Regions from separate parts of the Kitasatospora sp. NPDC048296 genome, predicted to be linked through region 4. Evidence: riboswitches for the same ligand, from Rfam matches in the RefSeq annotation. Region 4 holds a riboswitch; each other region holds the start of a gene.

Region 1 (7,473 bases), on a different contig from region 4:
ACCGCGGGGCGGCCGTCCCGCGCGTCGGTGTGGTCGGGGGCCGCGAGCGCCATGCGGCCAAGCATCCCTCCGGACGGCGCAGGTGACACGGCGGTTTACGGCAGGTGGACTAGCCCTCACTGTTCCGGCAACCGGTGGTCGTGACGGTTGCCCCAGGCAATAGGCTGGGGGCGGGCATTCCCGCCTCCCGCCGCCGACGCCGGGGCTCCGGGGGGAGCGCCTAGCCCACCCAGGGACCAGCCGAGAGGATCCCCGATGACCGTCCCCGCTCTGACCGCCGAGACGCGCTGGCGCTGCACGCTGTGCAGCAACCTCACCCGCTTCGACGTGACCCGCACCGCGCGGGTGACCGAGTTCCTGCACTTCGACCTGGCCGGCGAATCCAAGGTCGAGGAGACCGAGGTGCTCAGCGAGACGATCGAGTCGGTGCGCTGCCGCTGGTGCAACGCGGTGGACCAGGTCGAGCTGGTGGCCCGTCCGGGCGCCGAGGGCGCGGAGGCCCCCGCCGCGTAGGGCTGATCCCCGCCGCACGGGACAATACAGACAAGACGCACGGAGCGTGACGACAGGGGCGGCCGCGGCCGCACCCGCTGGACCAGGATCGGAGCCGAGGACGTGGTGGACGCAGCGAAGGAGCCCGCCGAAGCGCAGGGGCTTCAGCCCGCTGCGCCGGCACCGGAGCCGGGCGCCGAGACGGTCCCGTCGGAGACCCCGCTCACGGAGACCCCCCTCCCGGCGGCCGCTGCCCCGGAGACCGCGGAGTCCGGTGACTCAGGTGACTCCGGTGATGCCGACGCCGCTTCGGAGCTTGCGGTCGAGAAGCTCGAACGGCCGCTGCCCGAGGGGGTGCGCCGGCGGGTGGTCGGGCTGGCCTCGGACGCGCTGGGCGGGCTGCCGCCCGCGGAGCTGCCGCAGAGCCTGCGTCAGTACGTCAAGTTCACCCCCGCGCGGCGCGCCAAGTACGCGGCCACCGCGCTGGCGGCGGCGCTGGAGTCCGAGCCGGCCTTCCGGGTGCGGATAGCGGAGCGGCTGCGGCTGGGCCAGCCGGATCTGGTGAAGGCGCTGGAGTCGGGCACCGTTCCCAGCGCCGCCGATCCGATGGACGTCGCAGCCGCCGCCTACCTGGTGCGTTCGGCCGGCTGGAGCCGGCTGGTCGCCGAGGCCGGCGAGGAGGCCGAGCGGGCGGGCGCCGAGGACGCGGCCGCGGAGGCCACCCGGCTGGTGGAGAAGCTGCAGGCCGAGCTGGCCGAGGTGCGGGCGGCCGCGCGGACCGACCTGGACCGGCAGCGCGCGGAGTTCGAGGGCGTCCGGCGGGAGGCCGAGTCGCTGCGCAAGAAGGTGCGCTCGCTGGAGAGCGACACCCGCCGGGCGCAGGCCGAGACCCGGCGGGTGACCGGGGAGCTGGAGGCCGCGAAGGCGCAGGCCGTGACCGAGCGCAGCGCGGCCGAGAGCGAGGCGCGGCGGCTGCGGCACCGGGTGTCCGAGCTGGAGAACGCCGCCGAGCAGGGCCGCCGTTCGGCCCGCGAGGGGCGCGGCGTCGAGGACATGCGGCTGCGGCTGCTGCTGGACACCGTGCTGCAGTCGGCGCAGGGGCTGCAGCGGGAGTTGGCGCTGCCGGTCTCCCAGATCCGCCCGGCGGACCTGGTGGAGGCGGTGGTGCCGGGGGCGGCCTCGCCGCACGACGTGGCTCGGCGCGGCCTGGCCGAGGACGATCCGGCGCTGCTGGACCAGCTGCTGGCGATCCCGCAGGTTCACCTGGTGGTGGACGGCTACAACGTGACCAAGACCGGCTATCCGACGCTGCCGTTGGAGCAGCAGCGGATCCGGCTGCTGGGCGGGCTGGCGATGCTGGCGCAGCGCACCCAGGCGGAGGTCACCTGTGTGTTCGACGGGCAGGACCTGGACGTTCCGGTGATCATGGCGCCACCGCGCGGGGTTCGGGTACGGTTCAGTCGGACCGGGGAGACCGCGGACGAGTTGATCCGTCGTCTGGTGCGGGCCGAGCCGCAGGGCCGTCCGGTGGTGGTGGTGTCCACCGACCGGGAGGTCGCGGAGGGCGTGCGGAAGGCGGGCGCGCGCCCGGTGGCCTCGGTGCTGCTGCTGAACCGGCTGGCCCGGCCCTGACCTCGGGTCGGACGGTGTGAAGTCCGGGCAGTGTCCGTTTTGCGAGGGTGTGCGGATCCCGTGAAGTCAGCATGGGGGCCGGAGTTCACGCCTTCGGGGAGTGGCAAAACGGATAGATCTTCACTAGGGTCTGGCGTCAAACCTATTTTCCGGAATCTCATCCGATCAGGTGAGTCCGATGGAAGAAGGAGCCGGTCCCTTGGCCTCCCACCGCCGTCCCAAGCAGCCGAGCCGCGCGCGGGTCTCCGTGCTCACCGCTGCCGCTGCGACCGCGGTCGCCCTCTCCGCCCAGGTGGGCGCGCACGCGGCGCCGCAGCCGAGCAAGGACGACGTCAAGGCGCAGATCGACCAGCTCCAGCAGGAGCAGGAGCAGGCGGCGGAGAAGTACAACGGCGCCAAGGAGCGGGCCGACCAGCTCCGCAAGCAGGCCGACCAGCTGCAGGACCAGGTGGCCCGCAGCCAGGACCAGATGACCCAGCTGCAGACGGGCCTGGCCGAGGTGGCGGGCGACCAGTACCGCACCGGCGGCATCGACCCGTCCGTCCAGCTGATGCTCTCCTCCGACCCGTCCGGCTACCTGGAGAAGGCCTCCAGCGTCCAGCAGGCCAGCGCCAGCCAGACCGAGGCGCTCAAGAGCCTGCTCGACCAGCAGCGACGGCTGGACCAGGAGAAGGCCGAGGCCGCCGCCGTTCTGTCCTCGCTGGACTCCACCACCAAGGACCTGAACCAGGCGAAGTCGGACGTCAATCAGAAGCTGAAGGCCGCGCAGGACCTGCTGAACTCGCTCAGTGCCGCCGACCGCGCCGCGCTGAAGGCCCAGCAGCAGCAGGACGACCGCGCCTCGCGCGGCACGGCCCGGGTCGACCTCAGCAGCCTGCCGCCGGCCAGCGGCTACGCGGCCGTGGCCGTCGCCAAGGCGATGAGCAAGCAGGGCTCGCCGTACGTCTGGGGCGCCACCGGGTCGAGCACCTTCGACTGCTCGGGCCTGATGGTCTGGTCGTACGCCCAGGCCGGCGTCTCGCTGCCGCGCACCTCGCAGGAGCAGGGCAACGTCGGCACCCGGGTGCCCTCGCTGGACCAGGCCCAGCCGGGCGACCTGGTGATCTACGGCAGCGACCGGCACCACGTCGGGATGTACATCGGCAACGGCATGGTGGTCCACGCGCCGCACACCGGTGACGTGGTGAAGGTGATGAAGGCCGACGCGATGCCGATCAACACGATCCGCCGGGTCTGACGCCCCGACACGCCCGAAAGTCCGGGTTCCGGCCCTGTGATCCGCGCCACCCTCCTGCCGGGGGTGGCGCTTCGGGCTTGTCTGTTCCGTGGTCGGCCGGTGAGACCTGATCAGCTTTGCGTGCGGTGGCGATCACCATCGGTCATTTTCACAAAAGAACACGGGTAATCTTCCGTCTTTTTTCTGACAAGGATTTGAACGGATCACGGTTCAGTTACTAGGGTCGTGCCCCGAACCACCGCACTGTCGATCACCCAGCCTGGGTGGCGGCGGTGGTTACCGTCGAGTTCGCGAAACAGCGGGGCAGGTCGAAGCGACTGTCCGACAGGGGAGCCCAGTGGTCGGGGGCGCTGCGGAGCGGAGCCGGGGAACCACGTTCCTCCGGGGTGAATCGGCGCCAGGTCGGCCGGTGGAACGGCCGTGAGGCGTCGTAGGGCATGCTTCCGGCCCGAACCCGTCAGCTCACCCGGTAGGCGGCCGTAGGAAGAAGGAGTCCGCCTTCGTGGCGTCCCATCGTCGTCCCAAGCCCGCCAGCCGCGCCCGTGTCTCGATCCTGACCGGTGTCGCCGCGGCAGCCGTTGCCCTCTCCGCGCAGTCCGGCGCGCACGCCGACCCGCAGCCGACCAAGGACCAGGTCAAGGAGCAGGTCGACCAGCTCAACGAGCAGGCTGAGCAGGCGACCGAGAAGTACAACGCCGCCCAGGAGAAGCAGCAGGCCCTGGAGAAGCAGGTCTCCGGCCTGCAGGACCAGGTGGCCCGGCAGCAGGCCCAGGTGACCGACATGCAGGGCGGGCTCGCCGAGATCGCCGGGGAGCAGTACCGCAACGGCGGCATATCCCCGACCGTCCAGCTGATGCTCTCCACCAGCCCGGACAACTTCCTCAACCAGGCCGGTGCGCTCAACCAGGCCGGTGACACCCAGAAGAACCAGCTGAAGCAGCTCCAGGAGGAGCAGCGCAAGCTCGACCAGGACCGCACCGAGGCCCAGGGCAAGCTCGCCGAGCTGGAGTCCACCACCCAGCAGCTGAAGACCTCCAAGGAGGAGGTCCAGAACAAGCTGAAGGCCGCGCAGGACCTGCTCAACACCCTGACCGAGCAGGAGCGTCAGGCGATCCGTCAGGCCGAGGAGAAGGCCGCGGCCGACGCCAAGGCCCAGGCCGACGCCGCCGCGAAGGCCGCCGCCCAGCAGCAGGCCGCCGCCGACCGTGCCTCGCGCGACAGCGGCCGTACCGACATCAGCTCGGGTTCGGGCTCCTCGGGTTCCGCCACCTCCTCCTCGCCGGTTGCCAAGCCGGCCGCCCCCGGCAGCTCGCACGGTGCCGCCGCGCTGGCCGCCGCCGCGGGCAAGGTCGGCAGCCCGTACGTGTGGGGTGCCACCGGCCCGGGCTCCTTCGACTGCTCCGGCCTGATGGTCTGGGCGTTCAACCAGGTCGGCGTGTCGCTGCCGCGCACCTCGCAGGAGCAGGCCGGCGCCGGCACCCGGATCGGCTCGGACATCTCCCAGGCCCAGCCCGGCGACCTGCTGATCTTCTTCAGCGACGCCCACCATGTCGGCATCTACGCGGGCAACGGCCAGGTGCTGCACGCGCCCAAGCCGGGCGCCTCGGTCCGCTACGAGGCGGTCTCCAACATGCCGCTGGCCTCCATCGTGCGGGTCTGATCTCCGCCCAGGCCGTTTCGGGCCCGGTCCTCCATTGCGGAGGGCCGGGCCTGCGGCTTTTCCGGCGGCTCGGGCGAATGTCCGATTAGTGGTCAAATATTCGGGTCGGGAGGGGTTTGGACTCGCTTGCCCGGACTCGCTAACGTCTGCCACCGGACTCCCGCTCGACGGCCGCCCGTTGGGGCGCGGCCGCGGGGCCGCGCCGCAGGATTGGAGCCGCTGCCGCCATGTCCGTGCACCGTCGTTCCCCACTGCTCGTCCGTGCGCTGGTGCTGACCGCGGCCGCCACCACGGCCCTGAGTGTGACGGCCGGCGGCAGCGCCCAGGCCGCTCCCGGTGCACCGGGCACGCCCGACCTCAGGGACGTCAAGGCGCAGGTCGAGCAGCTGTACGACGAGGCCGAGCGGGCGTCCGAGAAGTGCAACGCCGCGCAGGAGGCGCAGAAGCGGCTCCAGAGCGAGACCGCGCTCCTGCAGGGCGAGGTCGCCGCCGGCCAGGACCAGCTCAACCAGCTACGCGGGGACCTCGCGACCGTGGCCGGGGCGCAGTACCGCGGCGGCGGGATGACCCAGACCGCCCAGCTGATGCTCTCCAGTGACCCCGAGTCCTACCTCGCCCGCGCCCGCACCCTCGGGCAGGCCGCCGAGCGGCAGCGGGAGACGCTGCACGAGCTGGTCAGCCGTCAGCGCACGCTCGACCAGCGCCGCACCGAGACCGCGGGCAAGCTCGCGGAACTGGACCAGGCCCGGCGCTCGCTGGCCGAGAACAAGCAGCAGATCCAGCAGCGGCTGGCCAAGGCCCAGAAGCTGCTCAACAGCCTGGGCGCGGCCGAGCGGGCCCGGATGCTCGTCCAGGACGCCAACGACGCCGAGCGGCGCGCCACCCGCGGCACCGACCGGCTGGACCTCGGCACCACCCCGGCCGCCTCCGAGCGGGGGGCGGCCGCGCTGGCCGCCGCGGTGCGGATGATCGGCTCGCCGTACGTCTACGGATCCACCGGGCCCCGCGCCTTCGACTGCTCCGGTCTGATGTACTACAGCTGGCGGCAGGCCGGAGTGACCCTGCCGCGCACCTCGCAGGCCCAGGCTTTCGCCGGGCAGCGGATCAGCCTCTCCGAAGCGCGGCCGGGAGACCTGGTGATCTTCTACCGGGACATGCACCACGTCGGGATGTACGCCGGCGGCGGGGTGATGGTGCACGCCCCCTACCCGGGAGCCAAGGTGCGGTACGAGAGCGTCAACGCGATGCCGGTCGCGGGAGTGGTCCGGCTCTGAGCGCGACGACCTCCGGCCCGGCCGAGATACCCGGTCGCGTACTGTCCCGGCGCGCCGCGCTGCTGCTGGCGGCCGGCGGGCTGACCCAGCTGTCGCTGCCCCCGGCCGCGCCGCCGGCACCCGGGCGGCCGGCCGACCAGCGGGCCGAGGTGGCCGATCTGCTGGCGGCGCGGGCGCGCTCGCTGCCCGCCCGGTCCGGGCTCACGGGGGCCGAGGCGGTCTACCGCAACCTGGTGCTGTCGCCCGATCAGGGGTCGTCGGCGGCCGACGGGCCGGACCGGCTGACCGCCTCCGTCGAACTGGCGGTGCGGATCGCCGGCTACGACGAGTACCCGGTGGTGTACCCGCGCCGGATCGCGCTGGTCCGGGAGGCGGGTGGCTGGCGGGTCGAGCGGGAGGAGGCCGCGAGCGGGCCCCCGGCGCTGTGGGACCTCGGCCCCGCCCGTACCGCCCCCGGCGCGCACTGCCTGGTGCTCGGCCTGGCCGAGGGGCCGGACCCGGCCGGGCTGGTCGCGGTCGGGGACAAGGCGGTGCCGGCCGTCAGCGCGGTGTGGGGCGGCGCCTGGCCGGGCCGGCTACTGCTCGAACTGCCGGCCACCGAGAACCAGTTCGCCCAGCTGCTGGAAGCCGACCCGGCGGGCTGGACGGGCATGGCGGCGGTCACCGTGGCCGCCCCCGGAGCGCCCTGGCACACCCCGGCGGACCGGGTGGTGGTCAACCCCGAGGCGTTCGGGCGGCTCAGCGACTTCGGCCGGCAGGTGGTCGTCACCCACGAGGCCACCCACGTCGCGACCAGGGCCGACACCCGGGCCTGGACCCCGCTGTGGCTCTCCGAGGGCGTCGCCGACTGGACCGCCTACCGGGACTCCGGCCGCCGCCCCCAGCAGATCGCCCCCGAGCTGGCCCGGGACGTCGCGGCCGGGAAGCTGCCCACCGCGCTGCCCGTCGACGCGGACTTCACCGCCGGTGCCACCGGCATCGCCCAGGCCTACGAGCAGTCCTGGCTCGCCTGCGACCTGATCGCCAGCCGCTGGGGGACCGACCGGCTGGTCGCCTTCTACCGGGCGGTCGGCGCGGGCGACGGGCAGGGCGAGGAGCGGGAGCCCCGCATCGACCGGCTGCTGCGCGGTGAGCTGGGCGTCGGGCTGGCCGGGTTCACCGCGCTCTGGCTGGCCGAG
Region 2 (7,473 bases), on a different contig from region 4:
TAACGCGCTGACCAGGCTCTCGATGGCCAGGTCGGCCCGGGTGGGACGGCTGCGCCCGCCGGTGATGACGTAGGGCCGGACGGGCCCGTTCACCGGTGGCCCCCCGCCGCGTGGTCGACCCGCGGCGGGCTGGTGAGGTGGGTTCCGATCCGCTCGACCAGGACCTGCATCTGGTACGCGACCAGCCCGGCGTCCACCGCCTCGCTGGTCACCACGGCCAGGTGCGCGCCGGCCCCGGCGGCGACGATGAAGAGGTAACCGCCGCCGTACTCGATGATGATCTGGCGGGTGGCGCTGCCCGGTCCGCCGAAGCCCGCCGCGACGCCGCGGGCCAGCGACTGCAGTCCGGAGCAGGCGGCGGCGAGCCGTTCGGCGTCCTCGCGGGGGATGCCGGCGCTGCGGCCGATCTCCAGGCCGTCGTTGGAGACGACGACGGCGTGCTGGACCTGCGGGACGGCGATGATGTCGGCGAGCAGCCAGCCGAGATCAGGGGTGGTGGTCATGGAACTCTCCGGAGGGCTGGGGAAGTCGGGGGGAGCAGGGCGGGAAGGGTCAGTGGGGACCGGGCGGGGTCTGGGCCCGGGCCTGGGCGGCCGATCGGCCGCTGGCGGTCCCGGCCTGGAACATCGCCATGAACGCCTGCGCGTCCCGGGCCGAGCGGTACGGCGGGGCGGGCGGCGGGGGAGCGGCGTGCTGGGCGGGCCGGTTCGCGCGGTCGCGCCGGTGGCTCCGGCGGGGCAGCGGCGGCGGGGTGTCACCGGTGGCGGGGGGCCGGCCGGTGGGTGGGGTCTCCACCAACGGGTGGCCGGCCGTCGGGTGGCCGGCGGGAGCGGCCGGCCGGAAGTCGGGGCTGAACGCCCGGTCGTCCGGTCCGAGGCCGGGGACGGTGGGCGGCAGCGGCTCGGTGAGCAGGGCGTTCGGCAGCAGTATGACGACGCGCACGCCGCCGTACGGTGAGGGCGCCGAGCTGAGGGTGACCCGGAAGCCGTACTGCTCGGCGAGCCGGCCGACGGCGGCCAGGCCCAACTGCGGTACCTCGCCGAGCCGGGAGACCTCCAGGGTGCTGCCGCCGGCGAGCGCGGCGGCGGCCTTGGCGACGGCCTGTTCCGGCATGCCGACGCCGCCGTCGTCGATCTCGATCACCGCGCCGTTGTGCACCGGCATCAGGGTGACGAACACCTGGGTGCTGGGCGGGGAGTAGCGGGTGGCGTTGTCCAGCAGCTCGGCGATGGCGTGGATCAGCGCCTCGGCGGCGGCGCCGACCACCGCGGTCTCGATCCGGCTGCGGACCACCACCCGCTGGAACGGCAGGATCCGCGACTGGGCGCCGCGCACCACGTCCTCCAGCGTGACCGGTTCCGGCCAGTGCCGTCCGGCCCGGGCGCCGCACAGGACGGCCAGAGTCTGGGCCAGCCGGGCCTGTTGGGCGGCGGCGTGGTCGGCCTTGAGCAGGCCTTCCAACAGGGCCGGGTCGTCGTGGGTGCGCTCCATCTCGTCGAGCAGCGCCTGCTGGTCGTGGGCCATGACGAGGATGCGGCGGGCGACGCTGAGGAAGGCCCGCTGGGTGGAGGCGGTGAGCTCCTGCTCCTGCTGGACGGCGGCCAGGTCAGCGCCCCGGCGGGAGAGTTCGGCGGTCAGCTGGTCCTGGAGCCGGGCGAGTCCGTCCTGCAGCCGGTCGGCCCGGCCGCGGTGGGTGACGGACACGGCGCGGTACCGCGCGGCGGCCACGAGGGCGAGGACGGCGAGTACGCCGGTTGCCGTTACGGACCACTGAGTCATCGTCACGCCGCGAATTCTAGGGTGATGATCCTACGTAGGTGTGAACGGATCTCGCCAAGTGACCGGATCTCGTCAATATCGAGTCAATACGCCGTCAATCCAGCGTCGTTCGACCCCGATCGCGGGAGTCCGACGAGATCCGTGATCGTCCGTCCAGGGCCTTCCGGCCCGGGTCGACGGTACGGGTGATGGCCGATTCGCGTCCCGGGATGTGAGGGGTGTGTGTGCACGGTGTTGCGGAACGGACGGGGTCCGGTGCGGGAGCAGCGGCGCCGCGTCGTCCGGCCGGGGCCGGCGCTGTCTCTTGGGGCCTCGTGCGGCTCAACCGGTCACGGCCGGACCGGACGGACCGGCCGTACCGAGCCGCCGCACCAGCACCAGGGTGCGGTCGTCCGCGACGTCCTGCGCGACGGTGCGCACCAGCCTGCTCGCCGCGCCCCGGACCAGCTGCTGCTGCGGCCGGTGCGTGCGCACCTCCGGCTCGGCGGCGGCCAGCAGCCGGCCCACCCCCTCGTCCAGGTCCCGGCCCGGCACCTCCACCAGGCCGTCGCTGAACAGCAGCAGCGAGTCGCCGTACCCCAGCCGCCCGGACACCGGCGGGTACGGCGCGCCCGGCACCAGGCCCAGCGCCGGACCGCCGTGCCCGGAGGGCTGCCAGCCGTTCCTCCGGCAGTACCGCACGGGCGGCGGATGGCCCGCGTTGAACAGCCGGTAGCGGCCGGTCGCCGGGTGCAGCGCCAGGTGGACGGCGGTGGCGAAGTCGTCCTCCCAGCCCATCCGGACCAGGTGGTCGTTGGCGGCGGGCAGGAACGCCTCCGGCGGCACCCGGCCCAGCAGCATCGCGAAGGCGCCCGACAAGTGGGTCGACCGGGCGGCCGCCCGACTGCCCTTGCCCGACACGTCCACCAGCACCAGTTCCAGCAGGTCCTCCTCCGGGCGGTGGGCGCAGAGCAGGAAGTCCCCGGAGAAGGAGGCGCCACCGACCGGGGCCAGCTCGCTGTCGAAGTGCCAGTCCAGCAGCCGCTCCGGGAGGCGGGCCAGCGTCCGGTTGTGCTCGGCCAGCTCCAGCAGCATCGTGTCGCCCTGGGTGCCGCGCAGCCCCAGCCGGTGCCGGAACCGGTTCGCCGTCAGTACCGTCGCCCCCGTCGCGGCCAGCACCACCGTCACCCCCAGCCGCACCCCGCGCGGGTCCTGCACCGCCGCCCCGAGCCCGCTGCCCGCCAGCGCCGCGCACACCAGCACCAGCAGTTGCCCCCGCCGCAGCACCAGCCCGCCACCCACCACCGGCAGTACCAACGCCGACGGCGGCCACCCGTACGGCATCAGGATCGGCAGTACCCCCAGCACCACCGTCACCCCGAGCAGCACCCCCAGCGCCACCCGCCCCGCCCGTATGTCCCCGTCCAGCAGCCGCCCGTACCACCGCCGCACCCTCGCCATCAGTGCGGGCATCGGGACCTCCGCCAAGCGTGGGCGGTCCCCTGTCATGACCACCAGTCAGCCCGCCACACTAGCCCGTTCACCCCCACCAACCCCCCCAACCCCCACCCGCCCCGCACCAGAACCCGGCCCTCCCGACCGCCGGCCTTCCGATCGCCCTGCGCCAGAAGTCGGCGGGCCCGACTTCCTACTCCTCTTCCTCCGCCTTCGGCCAGGTGCGGAGGCCGGTGGTGAGGGTGGTGACGAGGCGGTCGTGGGTGGTGGTGAGATCTTCGGCGAGTTGGAAGGCGCCGGTGATGGAGAGGGAGGCGAAGCCGTGGGCGAGGGAGCGGACGGTGCGGGCGGCGTGGATGGCCTCGGGACCGTCGAGGCCGTAGGAGCGGAGGACGGCGATGATGACGCCGACGAGGCGGGTGGCCGCGCGGGTGAGGTCGTCGTCGGGCTGGGGGGCCTGGGGGAGGGCGGTGTAGCGGTGCGGGTGTTCGGTGGCGTAGGCCTGGTAGGCGCGAAGAACGGCGGTGACGGCGTCGTCGCCGCTGCGGCCGACCGCGGCCTCGGCGAGCCGGTCGGCCAGTTCCTCGGTGACCCGGACGGCGATCAGCCGGCGCAGTTCGGTCAGGCCTCCGCTGACGTGCTTGTAGAGGGAGGGGGTGGCGACTCCCGCGCGGGCGGCGACGGAGGCCAGGGTGAGGGCCTCGGCGCCCTGCTCGTCGATGAGGGCGAGGGCGTGGTCGACGACCTGGTCCGGGGTCAGTCCTACTCGGGGCATGGGTTCGGTTTCTCCGTACGGCTGCGGTTCGGCGGGTTCGGCGGGCTCAGCGGGTTCAGGCGAGCTCGGCGGGTTCAGGCGAGCTCGGCGAGGAAGGGCAGCAGGGCGTCCGCGACGGCCTGCGGGTTGTCGGCCATCGGGTAGTGGCCGGACCCCTCGATCATCACCTTCCGGGTGCCCAGCGCCGCGGCCTGCCGCTCGGCGACGGCCGTCGGGTCCGGGAAGTCGGGGTCCTTGCTGCCCATCAGGACGAGCGAGGGGCAGCGGACGGCCGCGCACCAGCCGATCGGCGCGGAGTCCCCGGTGACGTGTCCGCGGGTGGCGGTCTTGCGCCCGGGGGTGCGCAGGTCGGCGACCAGCCCGGCCACGTAGGTGTCGAGGTCGGCGGGTCGGGGGCCGGGGAAGGCCATCTTGCGCAGGTAGAAGCCCCAGACAGCCGGCCAGTGGACCATCGCGCTGCCCATGACGGCCATCACGCCGCGCATCAGGGCGTTGGCCCGGTGCTCGACGAAGGCGTCGATCAGCGCGATTCCGGCGACCCGCTGGGGCGCGTCCCCGGCGAGCTTGACCACGGTCGCCCCGGTGTAGGACTGCCCGACCAGGACGGCCCGCTCGATGCCGAGGTGGTCGAGCAGGGCGAGGACGTCGGTGGCGACGGCGGCCGGGCTGTAGTCGTCCCAGACGATCGAGGACTCGCCGAAGCCGCGCACGTCCATGGTGATGACCCGGCGCCCGGCGGCGGTGAGCAGCGGGTGCAGGTGCCGGTAGGCGCGGCGGCTGTCGAGCATTCCGGGGAGCAGGACGACGGGGGTGCCGTCGCCCTGCCGGGTGTCGTCGAAGGCGATCCGGCCGCCGGGGACGTCGAGGTACTGGGTGCTCGGGGTGATGGTGCCGTTCACGGTGGTCCTCCACGGGGTCGGTGCTGCCGATAGCCATAAAGCTATGGCTAATAGCCTTAGCCGTCAACCCCTTCCCCCGGTGTCCCGGGGACGGCTCAGACCCCCTCGGCCCGGAACGGGTCGTGCTCGCTGAGCAGCTTCTCCAGTCGGGCCTGGTCGACCCGGGCGACGGTGTCCGAGGACTCCTGCCGGTCCCGGATCACCTTGGCCAGCGTGAATGCGGAGGTGACGGTGTAGAGCAGGCCGATCCCGAGGAAGGCCCTGGTCCACCCGCCGACGGGCAGGTGGGCGACCCCGACGGCGAGGGCCGAGCCGGAGATCGCGAACGAGAGGACGGCCTGGACGAAGTACGCGGCCGTGGTGCGTGACTGCATCGGTGCGCTCATGCCGTCAGGATGTGGGGGTGCGGCCGGGTCGCACATGAGTAGGAGTACTCAGATGGGCTGGGCGAATGACGGTTCGTTCGTCGGCGTCCGACCACCTGCTCCCCAGTCGTCCCGGACGGATGGCTTGGAATCAGGGCCTCCTAGGATTAACGTTTGATAACGCAGCGCGGTCGTCAATGCCGTACCCAGACGGCACCGTGCGCCGTCGCCTAATCCCGCCGACCGGCCTCCGGGCAGGTCAGGGAGCCGGGGAACCACGTTCCTTGGGGTGAATCGGCGGGGCCCCGGCCCGGCCGTAGGAGACCTTCCTGCTCCGAACCCGTCAGCTAACCCGGTAGGCGCGAAGGAAGGAAAGGAGCGCGCCTCCGTGGCGTCGACGCACACCCCGGCACACCCGGCCGGCCCCGCAGCCGGTACCCAGCTCCTCGACCACCCCGGCCCGGACGGAACCGAGTCGCTCGGCACCGACGACTTCGCCCCGGAGGCCGAGGCCAACCGCCACCGGATGCCGCGTCAGACCCGCGGGGCCTCCCCGCTGCTCGGCGTCACCGCCGTCGCCGCCACCCTGGGCGCCACCGGTTTCGCCTCCGCCACCCCGGCCGCCGCGCCCGCCGTCGAGGCCGCGGACGAGGCCCCGGTGACCCTCGCCGCCGACCCGGGCCTCGCGCTCGCCGCCCGCATCCAGCAGCAGGCCGACAGCCAGCGCACCGCCGCCGAGGAGAGCGCCCGTCTGGAGGCCGCGAAGGAGGCTGAGGCGAAGGCCGCCGCCAAGGAGGCCGACGCCAAGCGCGCCGCCGACGAGGCCGAGCGCGCAAAGGCCGCCGCCCTCACCCTGCCGGTGAAGGACTACAACCTCTCCGCCCACTACGGGCAGAGCGCCCGCTACTGGGCCCACCTGCACACCGGCCTGGACTTCGCCGCCGACACCGGCACCCCGGTCTACGCGGTGGGCCAGGGCACCATCACCTCGGCCGGCTGGTCCGGCGCGTACGGCTACCGGATCGTCGAGACCCTGCCCGACGGTACCGAGATCTGGTACTGCCACCTCTCCTCGATCATCAAGGGCTCCGGCGCGGTCGGTTCCGGCCAGCAGATCGGCAAGGTCGGCGCGACCGGCAACGTCACCGGCCCGCACCTGCACCTGGAGGTCCGCCCGGGTGGCGGCGCCCCGGTCGACCCGGAGACCTGGCTCCAGCAACGCGGCCTCAACCCCTGACGGGAACCACCTGAACCCCTGACGGGAGCCCCCGACGGGAACCGGGGGCCCTGACGCGACGCCCGAGGGCCCCGGACACCCGGGGCCCTCGGCCGTTCACTCCGCCGACTCCGCCGGCAGCTGCGCCAGGTAGGCGTCGATCTCCTCCGCCCCCGGCTCCGGCGCGAGCTCCGGGAACTCCTCCACCAGCAGCCGCGGCAGCCCCGGCACCGTCCACTCGCCGATCAGGTCGAGCGCCACCTCGGCCGCCGCCGTCTCGAACTCCCCGAAGTCCCCGGCCAGTTCGTCCGGCATCGGCCGCCCCAGCGCGTTCAGCTCTGCCAGGTTGCGGTAGCTGCGCCGCATCAGGCCGTGTTCCAGCAGCCGCCGCGCGCCGTCGGTGGCCATGCCGACCGACAGCACCCGGCCCGGTCCCCAGCCCTGCTCGTCCGGTTCGTCCAGCCAGCCGGTCGGCACCAGCGCCTCGAACCCGGCCAGCCGTTCCTCCTCGCCCAGCCCGGCGAAGCCGGCCAGCCAGTCCCGCACCGCCGCCTCGTCCGTGGTGTCCACCCCGTGGGCGTGCAGCAGCACCGCGTACAGCCGCGGCCAGGTGACCAGGTCGGCGCGGCGCAGCAGCCCGGCCGCGACCTCGCCCTGCCACTCGGCCTCGGCGTGCAGCCGCTCCTGGCGCTTGGCGTTGAGCCGCTTCGCCGCCCGCTGGTGGTCGACCAGCAGCCGTACGGCGTCGCCGTACGCGAGCGGGTCCGCTTCCGGGGCGGGTTGGACGTAGAGGTGGAGCCGCTCGTACAGCAGGTGCTCCACCGCGTTGGAGGTCAGTTCGGGCCAGCCGTCGTGCATCCTGCCCTCGCCCAGTTCCAGCAGCGCCAGCACCGTGCGCAGCGGCTCCTCGGCCACCGGCGCGCGGTCCTGCTCGGCCGCCCAGTCGAGCAGGTCGGCGGCCCTGGTGCGCGGGGCGAGCCGCAGGTCTTCGTCGTTCATGTTCCG
Region 3 (7,473 bases), on a different contig from region 4:
GGAGTCCGCCCCGACCGGATCATCCTCGGCCACCTCACCCGCTTCGCCGACCGGACGCTGCACCGCAGCCTGGCCGCAGAGGGCGTGTTCCTCGCCCTGGACAGCCCCTCCCGGATCGGCCACCCCGCCGACCTCCAGGCCTTCGACGTGATTGCCGACCTGGTCGAGGCGGGCCACGCCGACCAGCTGCTGCTCGGCGCCGACACCACCACCCGGACGGCCCGCGAGGGCGGCGGCCCCGCCCGGCTGCTCACCGACCTGGCCCCGCGGCTGGCCCGCGGTTTCGGGCCCGAGCTGCCCGAGCGGTTGCTGGTCGCCAACCCGGCCGCGGCCCTGGCCGTCGACTGGCGCACCTCTTGAGACCGTCCGGGCCCTCCGAGACCGTCCGAGGCCCGCGGGGCGCTCCCTCCTGTGGCCGAGTCCGCTCGGCGGGGTTTGAATCCGAGTAAGCCCTGCCGGACCACGCCCCAGAGAGGCGGTCCCGACGATGCACTCGTGGCTCGCTCCCGCCCGGCTCGCTGTCGCGGCCTTCCTCGCCGTCGCGCTCTGCTTCTCCGGCTACCACGCGGCGACCGCTGTCACGGGGGTGGTGAACTTCTTCAGCTACTTCACCAACCTCGGCAACCTCGCCGGGATGGCAGTCCTGGGCTACGGCGGCTGGGCCGGACTGACCGGCCGTCGGCCCGTGCCGGACGCGGTGCGCGGGGCGGTGGTGCTCTACCTGGCGATCACCGGCCTGGCCTACGGCACGCTGCTGGCGAAGTACCCCGCGGTGCTGGTGATCCCGTGGGTGGACGACGTGGTCCACCGTGCGATACCGCTCGTGGTGCTCGCCGACTGGCTGATCGACCCGCCCGTCCAGCGCATCCGCCCGACGGTGGTGCTCAGCTGGCTGGCGTTCCCGCTGGTCTACCTGGTGTACGTGCTGACTCGCGGCCACGCCGTCGACTGGTACCCGTACCCCTTCCTCGACCCCGCCCGGCACGGCGGCTACCGCCGGGTCGCGGGGGCGTGCTTCCTGATGACGGTGGCCTTCCTGCTGGTCGGGTCCGCCGTCGCCGCGGTGGGCAACGCCCTCGCCGCCCGCCGCGACGCCCGGCAGGGCGCGCTGCCGCCCGGCGGTCAGGCCCGGCCCGCACCGGCTGACGGAGACTGACGGAGGCGCCGCACGTCCCTGCGGTGGCCGCCGTACGCCCTGGCCGGGTGCTGCGCCTCGCCGTGCTCCGAAGCGACGAACCCGCCCTCGCACTCCACCGCCGCCACGACTTCGCCCCGCTCGCGGAGCCCGGCGAACCGCCGGCCGACGGGGGCGGCCGCGAACTGCTGACGGTGAAGCCGCCTGACGGCGAAGCTGCCGGCCTGACTGGCCGGCGTACGCGCGACGGGGCCTGTGCCGTACGGGGGAAGGCACAGGCCCCGTCGTGTCGTCCGCCGGACCGGCGGGTCACATGTGGGTGCCGCCGTCGATCCGCAGCTCGGTGCCGGTGACGAAGGCGCCGTCGTCGGAGGCCAGCATGGCGATCACGCCGGCCACCGTCTCCGGACCCGCGAAGCCCTGGCCGATGGCGGGGGAGAGCTTGGCGAGCAGGCTGAAGTCGGCGTCGGCGGGCAGACCGGGGTTGTTGGTCATGCCGCTGTCGATGCTGCCCGGCGCGACGCAGACCGCGCGCAGGCCCTGCTTCGAGTACTCCGAGGCGATCGCATGGGTGAAGGACTGGATGCCGCCCTTGGTCGCGGCGTACGCGGCCATGTAGGGGTGGGCGAAGCTCGCGGAGGTCGAGCTGAAGTTGACCACCACGCCCTTGCCGGTCGCCAGCAGCGCGGGGAGCGCCTCGCGGGTCATCAGGAAGGTGCCGGTCAGATTCACCGCGAGGAGCTTGTTCCAGAACTCCAGGGTGGTCTTGTGGGTGTGCGAGGAGCGGAGGATGCCGGCCGCGTTGACCAGCACGTCCAGGCCGCCGCCGAGCGCCGCGATCGCCTCGGCCACGCCGGATACGACCGCGGCCTCGTCCGAGATGTCCAGGACCTGGATGGTCAGACGGTCCGCGGTGCCGTCGGCGGTCGCGCGGTCCAGGGTCTTCTTCAGGCCGTCCTCGTTGACGTCGACGGCGACGACCCTCCCGCCCTCGGCGAGGATCCGGTGCACGGTCGCCTGGCCGATGCCAGAGCCGCCGCCGGTGATCAGGACGTTCCGTCCGCTGAAGCGCTCCATGGTGGTACTCCGTTCGTTCGTGGTCTCTCGACCTCAAGCGACACGGTACGCCTATGTGGCACGACGTGCCAACAAGTCTCGATGTGACTTTCCGTCGCGATGTGTCATCAACTGGGGCGACTGCGTACGCTGGCCCTTGTGACCGGACGCCCCTCCCTGACCCAGCGCCGCCGTGAAGCCACCCGGCTGGAGATCGCCCGCACCGCCGCCGCGCTCTTCGCCGAGCAGGGGGCCGAGGCGACCACCGCGGAGGAGATCGCCCTCGCCGCAGGCATCTCGCTGCGCACCTTCTACCGCTACTTCTCGGTCAAGGAGGACGCCGTCGCGCCGCTGCTCGCGGCCGGCGGGCAGCGCTGGGTGGACCTGCTGGCGGAGAGCGCGGCGGACCTGTCGCTGCACGAGGCGCTGGAGCGCTCGGCGGTCGCGTCGCTGACCCCGGCCGACGACGCGGCGGTCGAGGCGATGCACTGGACCCGCAGCCTGCTGCGCGACCCGAGGCTGGACGGCACCTGGCAGCGGGTCCATGCGGGCTCGGAGGAGCGGCTGCGGACGGTTCTGGCCGACCGCTGCCCGGTCGACACCGACCCGCTGGAGCTTCGACTGGCCGCCGCTGCGGCGACGGCGGCGATCCGGGTGGCCCTGGAGCAGTGGGCCTCCTCGGACGCCCCTGTGACCGGCCCGGGCTCCCCGCAGGAGCTCGGCGCCCGCTGCATGCGTGAGCTCACGGCGGGGCTGGGGCTCTGGGTGCGGGTGGGTGGGGAGTAGCGGGGGCTCGGCCGGCGGCCGACGGGGTTCAGCGTTCAGCGCTCAGATGACAGATTTCGAAATCTGTCATCTGTCATCTGTTATCTGAAATCTGAACGCTGTCATCTGTTCCCCGTCGGTGTTCCCAGCAGACTCCCCGCCCGCTCCCCGCTGACTGTCGGGCAGCGGTCAGCTTTCTCCCAGCTCCCGCTAGGGTTGGTGATCGCGCACCCCGGCGGGGGAACCGGGGTGACCTCCTCGGATGTCCTGAACGGAGGGGGCGGGGAGTTCGAGGCGTGGGAGCAAGTAGGACATGGGTCTGACGAGCCACAAGGTGCTGGCGCTGGCCATATTGATCGCCGTCGTGATGATGGCCGGCACGGTCTGGCTGTGGCCCAGACTCGCCAAGAAGTCCTGGCAGGCGGTTTTCGGCCGGATCGGAGCGCTGCTCGCCACCCAGTTCACCGTGCTCGCCGCGCTCGGTCTGGTGGCGAACAACTACTTCGCCTTCTACAGCAGCTGGGACGACCTGCTGGGCACCGGCAGCACCGGCCCGGTGGTGATCCACAACAAGGCGGACGCCGCCGGCCGTCTCATGGTCGAGACCATCGGCCACGCCTCGGTGCAGGGCGGGGGAGCGCTGGGCCGCGAGCCCAGTCAGTCCGGTGAGATCCGCAAGGTCCGGATCGACGGCAAGGCCAGCAAGCTGTCCACCGAGGGCTACGTCTACCTGCCGCCCCAGTACTTCCAGCCCGAGTACGCGCAGAAGCAGTTCCCGGCCGTGATCGTCAGCACCGGTTTCCCCGGGATCGCCGAGAACCTGATCACCCGGTTCAACTACCCGGGTGCCGCGCTCAAGCTGCTGCAGGAGGGCCGGATGCAGCCGACGGTCATGGTCCTGATGCGCCCCTCGCCCGCCCTGCCGCAGGACACCGAGTGCGAGGACATCCCGAACGGTGCCCAGTCCGACACCTACTTCAGCAAGGACGTCCCCTCGGCGATCCAGGCGAGCTTCCGGGTCTCGGCCGACCCGCAGGCGTGGGCCTTCATGGGCAACTCGACCGGTGGCTACTGCGCGCTCAAGCTGGCCATGCGCCACCCGGATATCTTCCCGACCGCCGTCGCCCTGTCGGCCTACTACGACGCCGCCGACGACCCGACCACCGGCGACCTCTTCGGCGGCAGCAAGCAGCGCCGCGACGAGGCCAACCTGATGTGGCGGCTGAAGAACATGCCCCAGCCGAAGGTCTCCGTGCTGCTGGCCGGTACCAAGAAGGGCGACGGGAACTACCGGCAGGACACCGAGGCCTTCATCGACGCGGCGCACAGCCCAATGAAGGTCTCCTACAGCATGCTGGAGAACGGCGGTCACAACTTCGAGACCTGGAGCGCGTTGCTGCCGTCCTCGCTGGAGTGGCTGTCCGACCACCTCAAGGTGCCGAACCAGGCCGTCTGACGCCGGACGGACCGAGAACCTGAGCCTGAAATTGAACCCCCGGAGCTGCCGGCTCCGGGGGTTCAGTTCACGCTCAGCCTGGCTCAGGCCACCCGCTCCAGCGTCCCGGCGTGCAGCTGCCCGACCCGGCCGCCCTCGCCCTCGAAGGTCCAGAAGGCCCGCACGGTCAGCTTGTTGAGGTCCATGACGTGGCTGACGGTGATCCCGCTCTGCTCCGTCCAGCTGACGAAGTAGATCTCAGGCGCGACCTCGGCGACGTGCAGCAGCACGTCCTCCCACTGGCCCGCCGACTCGCCGAGGCCCTCCCAGCGCAGCCGCTTGCCGTCGGCCGAGTAGGTGTTGCGGAAGGCCGCGCCGTTGTCGGCCCGGAAGACGTAGGTACGGCCGGCGAAGGCGGGCAGGGACGCGGTCATGGCGGGGCGGGACCTCTTTTCGAGAGTGTGGGGCGGACCGTGCGGGGCGTGCAGGTCGTACAGGCGGTGCAGGTTGTACGGGTCGTGCGGATCGGGCTCGGGTACTTGTGCACGGCGGAAAACGTCAGGGCTCCAATTTATCCGACCCGGCCGACTTGGGCGGCCCCGCGCCACGGCACTGTCCGCCACCGCGCCACCCGTCGCGGTGTGTGACCGGCACGTGGGCGTCGCCCGCCGCACCCGTTTCGGCAGCGGCGAGCTCTGCTCCGGCTGATCGCCGTGCTTGTTCGGCGCGCTCGATCGCCGTGCTCGATCGCCGTGTCTGACCGGCGCTTTTGATCAACTCGGCCACCACACACCGTCGTTGATCGACACCACTGTGAGCTGTGCGACAACCGGCCCGACGGAGTTGTCCGTTCAGGGACGGCCTGCCTAGCCTGCAACGGTCGTCCGCCCTTGCGGACCCCGCCGCCGGGACGCCGAGTCCTGTCCACCCGCCGGCGGGTAACCGAGCACCACAGCGGACGGGAGCGGGGGAACCAAGGTCAGCGCCCGGCCCGTGCGTTCTCGCGCGCGGGCCGCGGCTAGGGGTGAAGCCGCTCCACAGGCGGCCGGGCAACTGCAGCCCGAATCCGACAGCTCACCTCGCAGGCGTCGCAGAGGACTCCCATGCACCAGCCTGCCCGCCGCCGCCGCGCGCCGCGCCACGCCCGTCCGTCCCACCGCGGCCGCAACGCGGCCCTCGCCGCCACCGGGGCGCTCGCCGTCAGCGGTGCCGGCCTGCTCGGACTGCCGTCCGTCTCCGGTGCTCAGGCTGCCACCGGCCCGACCGTCACCCAGGACCGGCTCACCCCCGCCACCATGGTCGCGGGCAAGGCCACCACCGCCTCGCTCGGCCTGCACTCCTCCTCCTGCTTCGTCGCCAAGACCGTCGGCGTCGGTGTGCGCGACGCCCGCGGCACCAACCTCGACTTCCCCGGCAACGCCACCAACCTGCAGATCTGCCCGAGCGGGGTCAACTTCACCAGCGGCGCGCGCACCCTGTCCGCCGGGACGTACACCCAGTTCGGCTTCTGGCAGGACTTCGGCAACACCTGGCACAACCTGCCCTCGCAGCAGCTGGTGGTCTCCGCCGCCGGTACGTCGACGCCGGCCCCGGCCCCGACGGCCACCCTCAGTGCGAAGCCGGCCCCGACGGCCACCCTCAGTGCGAAGCCGGCCCCGACCGCCACCCTCAGTGCGAAGCCGGCCCCGACCGCCACTCCGTCGCCGACGACCACCCCGTCCCCGACGACCACCCCGTCGCCGACGACCACCCCGTCCCCGACGACCACCTCCTCCCCGACCACCGCGCCGTCGCCGACCGGTACCCTGAGCGCCACCGCGAGCCCGAGCACCCCGGCGCCGTCCTCCCCGATCGCCGGCAAGTCGCTGACCTGGTCCGACGAGTTCAACGGCCCGATCAACTGGGGTCAGCGCTGGGTCGGCGACAAGAGCACCTCGTACAAGTACGGCAACCACAACCCGGACGACAACAAGCTCGACTGGCTGAACAAGAACGACGTCACCGTCGCGAACGGAGTCGCCACCTTCACCGCCACCCCCGGCGGGCCCACGCTGGAGAACGGCCAGCAGTCCTGGAACACCGGCTTCCTGACCACCGAGGGCTCCGCCGAGGGCTTCCAGGTCAAGACCGGTGACTATGCCGAGACCCGGGTCAAGCTGCCTTCCGGCACCGGTGCCTGGCCGGCCCTGTGGACGTGGAAGAACGGAAACGGGGAGGTCGATTCCTTCGAGTACCACCCCGACAACCCGAACCTGCTGGAGCTGACCAACCACGTCAACCCCGGCAACTCCGACTACTACACCGACGCGAACGCCATCGCGAAGGACCAGTGGGTGACCATCGGCACCTACTACGGCGCCAACTCGGTCGACTGGTACGTCAACGGCGTCAAGGTGTTCTCGGACGGCAAGGGCGTCGGCGCCAACTGGTCGGCGTACCTGATCCTCAACCTCTCGGTGTGCGCGGGCAAGTACCACCCCGCGCCGCAGGGCAACACGCCGATCACCTTCTCCGCCGACTACGTGCGCGTCTACCGCTGATCGCATCTGCAGTTAATCGCACGCCGTGCGCGGCGTACGTGGCGCACGTACCCCCGGAACTAGCCGCTCTCAGGAACCGGCAGCCGTCTCGACCACTGTGAGGTCGAACGGCTGCCGGTTGTTGCGTTCGTCCCGGTCGTCCGGACTGTGCACCGCGACCGACCCGCCGGTCAGCGTGCCCGTCGGCAGGCCGGGGGAGAGCCGCACCGGGACGAGCGCGGTCGCGCTGCGCCGCTCCTTCAGCCCGGGCTCGAAGACGCATCGCACCCGCTGGCCGCCCCCCAGCTCCTCGCAGTTCGCGGGGAAGTACGGGCCTTCCGGTGTCACGCCGTCCGGCAGGGTGACGATCACGGTGAACGGCGAGGCCGTGGGGTCCGGGCCGCGGTTCGCGACGAAGGCGTGGATCGTGGTGGTGCCGCCGGGCGGGGCGGCCTCCGGGTCGAGCCGGACCACCTCCAGGTCGGAGTCGGACGGCACGGTGGCCGGGCTCAGCGGCGCGGCCCGTAGGTCCGTCCGGGGCGCGGACCGGGGATCGGGCCGGG
Region 4 (7,473 bases):
CCGGCGTGCGCGCCGAAGCGGAACGGCATGACCTGGATCACCACGTTGGCCTGCTCGGCGACGTCGATCAGGTACTGCACCTGACCGCGCATCACCTTGGGCCCGCCGACCGGCCGGCGCAGCGCCGCCTCGTCGATCACCGCCCACAGGCGCGGGTTGGTGCCCTCGGTCAGCAGCTTCTGGCGGCGCAGGCGGAGGCTGACCCGCCGCTCGACCTCCTCCTCGCTGATGACCGGCCGACTCTGGCCGAAAACCGCCCGTGCGTACTCCTCGGACTGCAGCAGTCCGGGGATGAACTGCACCTCGTAGGTGCGGATCAGCTGGGCGGCCTCCTCCAGTCCCACGTAGGTCTGGAACCAGCCCGGCAGCACGTCGTTGAAGCTGTGCCACCAGCCGGACTTGTTGGCCTCGCGGACCAGCCCGAGCAGGGCCTCCCGCTCCAGGCCGTCGTCCACGCCGTACAGGCTGAGCAGGTCGGCGACGTCGCGCTCCTTGAAGCTGACGCGGCCGAGCTCCATGCGGCTGATCTTGGACTCGGAGGCGCGGATCGCGTAGCCCGCGTCCTCACGGGTGATGCCGCGCGCCTCGCGCAAGCGGCGCAGTTGGGAGCCGAGGAGGATCCGGCGGACCATCGAGCCGCCGCCCGGCTGAACTGTGGTCATGCGGTCGAAACCTCCACCTAGGGCAAACAGCGCACAGTCTGCCATCAGTTGAGCGCTCACGGTGCCGATACTGACGGATGTTCCTATCAGTTCTGCACTCCGCACACCAGGATGCACGTGCATCCGGCGCTTGCATATGCCAATAGTGCGACTGCACGTGAATCGACTCTTGCATCTGCAGTGAGCGCACACCACCATGGTGCACGTGCACCTGCACATCCCTGGCAATCCCGCGGGCTCCGCGTCGACCCCACGCGCGACTCCGTGCACCGACCCGGTGGCGTCCCCCGCGCCACCGGGCGTTCGAGTGCGCGCGCGCCTGGTCGAGGGGGCGGCCGAGCGGCCGAGCGAGTCGGAGGTGACCGGCATGACCCCGGCGGGTCCAGCCGTGTCCGCCCCCTTATGGGAGGAGCTCTTCATGAGCACCGGTACGGCTTTGGCGGTTGACCCCCATGTGGTCACCTGTACGCTCGCTCCTCGCTTCGAAGCCGTGAGAACCGCGCGCGACTTCGCCCGGACCGCTCTTCAGCACTGGGGCCTGATGGAGCTGTTCGACGATGTCGCGCTGGTGGCCTCGGAACTCGTGACCAACGCGCTCCGGCATGCGATCGGCGCACGGCCCGACCCGTCGGACTGCTGCCCGGGCGAGTACGACTTTCCCATACAGCCGACCCCAGAAGGACGGCTGCCGATCCGAATAAGCCTGGTGCACCGCGCACCCCAGGTGGTCTGCGCGGTGAGCGATCCGAGCAGCATCGGACCGGTCGCCCGGGAGGCGGACTTCGTCGCCGAATCCGGCCGCGGGCTGCACCTGGTGGAGTCGTTCAGCCGCTCCTGGGGCTGGCACCCGCTGGGCAGCGGCAAGGTGGTCTGGGCCATGTTCGAGGCGGAGCCGGCCCAGGGCGGCGGACTCGACCGACGTGTCGAAATCGGTGGACGGCACCGGCGCTCGGCCTAGCGCCGTGCGGCGCGCGGCCGGCTTGGGAACGACCCGGGAGGACCACACCCCGGGCCCTTCCGCCAGTCCCTCGGACCCTTCGACGCCGGACCGCCTCCGGCACCGGCACCGGCACCTCCCGCCGGAGATCCAGGCCCGCGCGTTACAGGCCCCGGCCGGGCACGACTCGACCCGGTACGCCCCGACCCGACCCCACCCGCGGGAGCGCCCGCGGGGAAAAGACAAAGGCCGTCGTGGTGTCAGCACCCACGACGGCCCCCCGATGGTGAAGCGGCGACCGGTCAGACCGCCAGGTGGTCGAACTCCCCGTCCTTGGCCCCCAGCAGCAGGGCGGCGATCTCGGCCCGGGTGTAGATGAGCGCCGGACCGTCCGGGAAGCGCGAGTTGCGCATCGCCACGTCGCCGCCGGGCAGGGCCGCGAACTCGACGCAGTTGCCCTGGGAGTTGCTGTGCCGGCTCTTCTGCCAGACCACCCCCTTGAGGTCGGCGGCGGCCATCCCGTTGTAGGTGTGGTTCGAGCTGTGCGTGTCCTGCGAGTCGTGCATAGAAGTCTCCCGAAGAGCTCCGGAGTTGTCGTCCAGCGCGGCGCCCCGGCACCGTCGAACGAACGGACCGGCCCCGTACCGGTCCGGCACAACGCCTCACTTGACGCGATGATAGCCGCAGTGCACGTGCATCAGCACGGGACATTGCAGGTGCACGAGGCCTTTTATCAGCGGCCTCGAACTCTTCACGGACCCTTCTCCTGACGGTACGTAAACGGACATAGCCGACTGAATCGACGAGCATTCGATAACCGGCCGTGAGCGGCCCCCCGCTGAATGTTGATCTTCGAATGCCGGGAGTCGCACCGCCGTGACCCTCCGTCAGGTCACCCTTCGACTGTGAGACATCTCACGTGCCACGGGTGCAACGCGACGCCCCACGGGACACGTCAGGGCAACCACGGGCGTCCACCCGGGGGTTGGGCGAGGAATGTCCGGATTGTAGGCAAACCGCCCGGACCGCGACGGCGGAGACACGACCTTCGCACCGCGACCACCCGAAACCCGTACGGCAGCCGACTGCAGGCCTGACGGGCCGATGTCCTACGATCTCCGACATGAGCACCGCAGCCATCCCGGGCGCGCCACTGCCCGTCCGCACTCCAGGCTCCCGTGCGCGGGGGCGCCACCGCCGTCCCGAGCGCCCCGAGATCCGCACCGGCTCGCCGGCCCTGGTGCTCGCCGTACCCGCGACCGCCGGGCCCGAGTCCCGCTCGGTCGTCGAGGAACTGCTCTCGATCGTCCGCAGCGAGCACGCCGGCGTCCGGGCCGCGGTCGGCTACCTCCCGACCGACGGCGCCGTGAGCGAGAGCGAGGACGACCGCACCGTCGCCGAGCTGCTGGCCGAGGCCGCCGAGGCAGGCCTGGCGGCGCCCGTCGTGGTGCCGCTGGCGCCCGGGCCGCACGACTTCCTGACCGGGCTTCACGCCCTCGCCGCCGAGTACGGCGCGACCGTCACCGACACACTGGGCCCGCACCCACTGTTGGCCGAGGCCGTGCACGTGCGGCTGTCCGAGGCCGGGCTGGCCCGGGCCGACCGGGCCCGGCTGTTCGCCATCGCGACCGCCGCGGACGGCGTGGTCCTGACCACCGTCGGCGGCGAGGACGCGGCCGCCGCGGCCGGCATCACCGGCGTGCTGCTGGCCGCCCGACTGGCCGTTCCGGTCGTCGCCGCGGCGCTCGACGTCCCCGGCTCGGTGGCCGACGCCGTCAACCACCTCAAGGAGACCGGCTCCCAGCGCCCGGCGCTGGCCCCGCTGGTGATCGGGCCCGAGGCGGACTCGGAGCTGCTCGCCACGGCCGCCGAGGAGACCGGCTGCCCGTCGGCCGCGCCACTGGGCGCCTACCCGACCGTCGGCCAGCTGATCGCCTCCACCTACCTGGCCGCGCTGCCGACGCCGACGCCGGAGGAGCTGGCCCAGGCCGAGGCGGAGGCCGCAGCCGCCGCCGGGGCCGAGGAGGGCTCCCGCGGCGCCCACGCGGCCGCCCAGGGGCCCGTAGAGGCCTAGCCGGACGCCCGCGACCGCCTTTACTGACCTTGGCGCTTCAAGGTGATTGGCCTGTTTGTGTAGCTGACTGGCAGTCATTGGCGCGCTATGCCGTTGGTATGCGCTATGCGGATGGGGGCGGGCTGACGGCGAGGGCACGTCAGCGCCGCGAGACGGTGCGGCTGGAGGCCGCTGCGTTGTTCGACGAAGGCGTCCCACCGAAGGAGGTTGCCCGCAGGTTGCGGGTGACCGCGAAATCGGCCTATCAGTGGCACCAGGCCTGGCGTGAGGGCGGGGCCGGGGCGCTGGCCTCACGAGGACCGGGCGGGCAGCGATGCAAGCTGTCGGCGCGGTGCCGGGCGAAGCTGGCCGAGTACCTCGAGCAGGGGCCGGCCGTGCACGGCTGGGACGAGGACCAGGTGTGGACAGGCGCGCGGGTGGCGACGCTGATCGGGCGGAAGTTCCACGTCACTTACAGCGTCTCGGGGGCCACCCGCCTGATGCACCGACTCGGCTTCACCCCGCAGGTCCCCGCGCGGCGGGCCGCGGAACGCGACGAGCAGGCGGTGTCCGCGTGGAGGGAGGTGACCTGGGCGGAGGTAAAAGCGCCCGGGCGGCCTGCGACGGATGGCTCTGCTTCGAGGACGAAGCCGGGTTCACCCGCAGGCCGCCCAAGGGACGCACGTGGGGACGCCGTGGCATCACCCCGGTCGTGAGGGTGGGCGGCCGGGGCTCCGGACGGGTCTCGGTCGCCGGGCTGATCGCGATGCGCCCGGGCTCGCGGACCCGGCTGTGTCACCGACTGCGGCGCCATACCGGACGCAAGGGCGAGCGCCGCAGCTTGTCCGAGCGCGACTACATCGGTCTGATCGACGGAATCCACCAGCTGGTCAAGGCGCCGATCATGCTGGTGTGGGACCGGCTCAACACCCACGTCTCGCATGCCATGCGCGACCTGATCAACGCGCGGGACTGGCTGACGGTGTTCATCCTGCCCGCATACGCGCCCGAGCTGAACGCGGTCGAGTACCTGTGGGCCCACGTCAAGCGCAGCCTGGCGAACCTCGCCAGCGTCGCTCTGGACCGACTCGCCGCGCTCGTCCGCAACCGGCTCAAACGGCTCCAGTACCGCCCCGAGGTCCTCGATGGCTTCCTCGCCGGGACCGGGCTCTCCCTCGACCTCCCACCGCCATCACCTTGAAGCGCCGAAGTCAGTAGCACCCTCCCGCGTACCGAAGGGCCCGGAACGACCGCGTTCCGGGCCCTTCGGCTTGCCGTCGGCCTGCCCCGCGGCTCGCCCTTTTCCGCCACTCCTCCGCCCGCCCCCCGTCTTCGGCTCGCCCGCAGCTTGTCCGAGCGGGGGAATTGCGGGAGTTATGGACGATATCGGAAGATAGAGCATAATGTCCGTTTTGTCGCTTTTGGGCGGAAATGCCGAGCGTGCATTCCGGCGCTCGATTCACGGCCACTCCCCTGTTGCGATCGGCGCACCACCGCGCGCTTCCACGCTCCGTCACTTCACTTCTGAAGCGGAGACAATTGCGGGAATCCACAGCGGCATTGCCAAAAAACGATCATTTACGATCATGATTCGTGTCCAATTTGGCAGTTTCCGCTAAACCGTGATGCGCATCACAGATATTTGCAGTTTGAACTTAAGTCCGCTTAACGTGCTCCTCGTTCGTGACCACACGAACCCAGTTCATCCGCGACGCCGAGTCCTGCCGTCGGATGTCCTGGCAGCGCGAAAACGCATCACGGCAGGAGCGGGGGAACCACAGGTAAGTCGCCCCGGGCCGCTCCTCGGAACGGTCCAGGGCTAGGGGTGAAGCCGCGCCCACAGCGCGGCCGGGCAACTCCAGCCCGAATCCGACAGCTCACCTCGCAGGCGTGGGAGAGGACCGCGTCTTCATGCTGCCCACCAACGGCACCCGCCTGTCCGGCCGTACCCGTCGCGTGATCGCCGCCCTCGGCGTCGCGGGCGTCGGTCTCACCGTCCCGTGCCTCACCACCGGCACCGCCAACGCCGCCCCCGTCGCCACCTGGGACAAGGTCGCCCAGTGCGAGAGCAGCGGCAACTGGAGCATCAACACCGGCAACGGCTTCTACGGCGGCCTGCAGTTCACCTCCAGCACCTGGGCCGCCTTCGGCGGTACCGCGTTCGCCCCGCAGGCCAACCAGGCCACCAAGGACCAGCAGATCGCCATCGCCGAGAAGGTCCTCGCCTCGCAGGGCCCCGGCGCCTGGCCCGTCTGCTCGGTCCAGGCCGGCCTGACCAAGGGCGGCGCTCCGGCCGCCGTCGACACCTCCGCCGGCACGGCCGCCAAGCCTGCCGCCAAGCCCGCGCAGAACCAGGCCCCGGCCCCGGCCGCGAAGCCCGCCGCGCCGGCCGCGCCCGCCCAGCAGCAGGCGCAGTCGTCCACCGACTACACCGTCGTCGAGGGCGACTGGCTGTCCTCGATCGCCGCGAAGAACAACGTCCAGGGCGGCTGGCAGCACCTGTACGACCTCAACCGCGCCACCCTGACCGAGGGCCCGAACACCATCTACCCGGGCCAGCACCTGACCTTCGGTGACGGCGTCAAGGCCCAGGCCGACAAGTCCTCCTCGTCCACCTCCGGCTCGGACTTCGGCTGGTTCAACCGCTCCCAGAAGGCCGGCCAGGCCGCGAACGGCGGTGCCGTGAACGCCAAGCCGACCGCCCTGACCCAGGCCTCGAAGCCGGCCTCGAAGCCGGCTGCCAAGCCGGCCGCCCAGGCCGCCACCGGCAGCATGGCCGCCGCGGTGTCCTTCGCCGAGTCCAAGGTCGGCCAGGCCTATGTCTACGGCGGCACCGGCAACGGCGGCTGGGACTGCTCCGGCCTGACCCAGGCCGCGCTGCGCGCCGCGGGCATCAACATCCCGCGCGTCGCCGCCGACCAGGCCGCCGCCAGCACCCACGTCTCGCTGGACAGCCTGCAGCCGGGCGACCTGCTGTTCTGGTCGAACAACGGCCAGAACTCCGGCGTGTACCACGTCGCGATCTACATCGGCGGCGGCAAGTACGTCGAGGCCGCCAACCCGAGCTCGGGCGTGCGCGAGCAGGCCATCGCCAACTGGGCCCCGGACTTCGCCGGCCGGGTCTGAGCAACGGCCCACGGGCGCACGGGCCACAGGCCCACAACCCACGGGCCCACAGCTGACGGACAACAGAGAACAGCTGACAGGTAACAGATTTCAGATAACAGATTTCAACATCTGTCAGCCGTCGTCCGAACGCTGACCACCCGCCACCCCCGGGGAGAGCCTGGTCGCTCCTCCCCGGGGGTTCCGGCGTATTCGCATGGTGAAACCCCGGCCCGACGGGCATGCTGCTGCTCTGCACCCGAGGAGGAATCACCATGGCCCAGGTCACCGTCACCCTCGACGCGAACCTCGCGATAGACGCGATGCTGCTCTCCGGCACCAAGAGCCCGCAGGACGCGGTCGAACTGATCCTGCGCGACTACCTGGCCCGCGGCCGCCGCACCGAGACCCGGACCGGCGACGCGGCCGACGGCCACCGGCTCACCGCCGACCGCCCGGCCACCCAGGAGGGCTGACCGGACAGCACGGTCGAGCAGACGCACGCCGACGGGCCCCGGAGAGCAACCGCCCTCCGGGGCCCGTCGGTCGAGCACCACCATCCGGTACCGGGGTCAGCGCGCGCAGGCCCCGGTGGACCCGCGCATCACCAGCTCCGGCTGGAACATGAACTCCCCGCGCTGGGCGGCGTTCCCGCCGACCTCCTCCAGCAGCGCGTCCACCGCCGCCGTGGCCATCGCCTCGACCGGCTGGCGGAT

The links. A riboswitch is a leader RNA that binds a small molecule or an ion and turns the genes downstream of it on or off. The one in region 4 is predicted to bind cyclic di-AMP.
Region 1: linked by a shared signal. The riboswitch ahead of ACGF12_RS18060 (NlpC/P60 family protein) and the one ahead of ACGF12_RS12955 (transglycosylase family protein) in region 4 are both predicted to bind cyclic di-AMP.
Region 2: linked by a shared signal. The riboswitch ahead of ACGF12_RS31930 (M23 family metallopeptidase) and the one ahead of ACGF12_RS12955 (transglycosylase family protein) in region 4 are both predicted to bind cyclic di-AMP.
Region 3: linked by a shared signal. The riboswitch ahead of ACGF12_RS02660 (hypothetical protein) and the one ahead of ACGF12_RS12955 (transglycosylase family protein) in region 4 are both predicted to bind cyclic di-AMP.

The regions. Positions count from the first base shown of each region.
Region 1 covers NZ_JBICZB010000027.1:2,859-10,331, reverse strand. Annotated here, with positions in the region: gene ACGF12_RS18080 (rhomboid family intramembrane serine protease) at 1-53, opposite strand, end outside; gene ACGF12_RS18075 (hypothetical protein) at 256-513, shown strand; gene ACGF12_RS18070 (NYN domain-containing protein) at 616-2,124, shown strand; gene ACGF12_RS18065 (NlpC/P60 family protein) at 2,324-3,361, shown strand; cyclic di-AMP (ydaO/yuaA leader) riboswitch at 3,700-3,853, shown strand; gene ACGF12_RS18060 (NlpC/P60 family protein) at 3,864-5,021, shown strand; gene ACGF12_RS18055 (NlpC/P60 family protein) at 5,249-6,295, shown strand; gene ACGF12_RS18050 (hypothetical protein) at 6,445-7,473, shown strand, end outside.
Region 2 covers NZ_JBICZB010000076.1:22,601-30,073, forward strand. Annotated here, with positions in the region: gene ACGF12_RS31895 (DUF742 domain-containing protein) at 1-93, opposite strand, end outside; gene ACGF12_RS31900 (roadblock/LC7 domain-containing protein) at 90-503, opposite strand; gene ACGF12_RS31905 (sensor histidine kinase) at 553-1,779, opposite strand; gene ACGF12_RS31910 (PP2C family protein-serine/threonine phosphatase) at 2,101-3,231, opposite strand; gene ACGF12_RS31915 (TetR/AcrR family transcriptional regulator) at 3,407-3,988, opposite strand; gene ACGF12_RS31920 (alpha/beta fold hydrolase) at 4,063-4,887, opposite strand; gene ACGF12_RS31925 (YiaA/YiaB family inner membrane protein) at 4,983-5,273, opposite strand; cyclic di-AMP (ydaO/yuaA leader) riboswitch at 5,470-5,628, shown strand; gene ACGF12_RS31930 (M23 family metallopeptidase) at 5,641-6,489, shown strand; gene ACGF12_RS31935 (hypothetical protein) at 6,586-7,467, opposite strand.
Region 3 covers NZ_JBICZB010000002.1:198,475-205,947, forward strand. Annotated here, with positions in the region: gene ACGF12_RS02630 (phosphotriesterase) at 1-360, shown strand, start outside; gene ACGF12_RS02635 (Pr6Pr family membrane protein) at 488-1,156, shown strand; gene ACGF12_RS02640 (SDR family NAD(P)-dependent oxidoreductase) at 1,445-2,212, opposite strand; gene ACGF12_RS02645 (TetR family transcriptional regulator) at 2,351-2,977, shown strand; gene ACGF12_RS02650 (alpha/beta hydrolase) at 3,270-4,412, shown strand; gene ACGF12_RS02655 (MoaF N-terminal domain-containing protein) at 4,496-4,825, opposite strand; cyclic di-AMP (ydaO/yuaA leader) riboswitch at 5,329-5,492, shown strand; gene ACGF12_RS02660 (hypothetical protein) at 5,495-6,931, shown strand; gene ACGF12_RS02665 (hypothetical protein) at 7,001-7,473, opposite strand, start outside.
Region 4 covers NZ_JBICZB010000016.1:108,438-115,910, reverse strand. Annotated here, with positions in the region: gene ACGF12_RS12985 (helix-turn-helix domain-containing protein) at 1-662, opposite strand, end outside; gene ACGF12_RS12980 (ATP-binding protein) at 1,081-1,620, shown strand; gene ACGF12_RS12975 (DUF397 domain-containing protein) at 1,902-2,165, opposite strand; gene ACGF12_RS12970 (hypothetical protein) at 2,723-3,673, shown strand; gene ACGF12_RS12965 (winged helix-turn-helix domain-containing protein) at 3,772-4,368, shown strand; partial or broken gene ACGF12_RS12960 (transposase) at 4,344-4,853, shown strand; cyclic di-AMP (ydaO/yuaA leader) riboswitch at 5,394-5,556, shown strand; gene ACGF12_RS12955 (transglycosylase family protein) at 5,543-6,778, shown strand; gene ACGF12_RS12950 (hypothetical protein) at 7,033-7,233, shown strand; gene ACGF12_RS12945 (LacI family DNA-binding transcriptional regulator) at 7,330-7,473, opposite strand, start outside.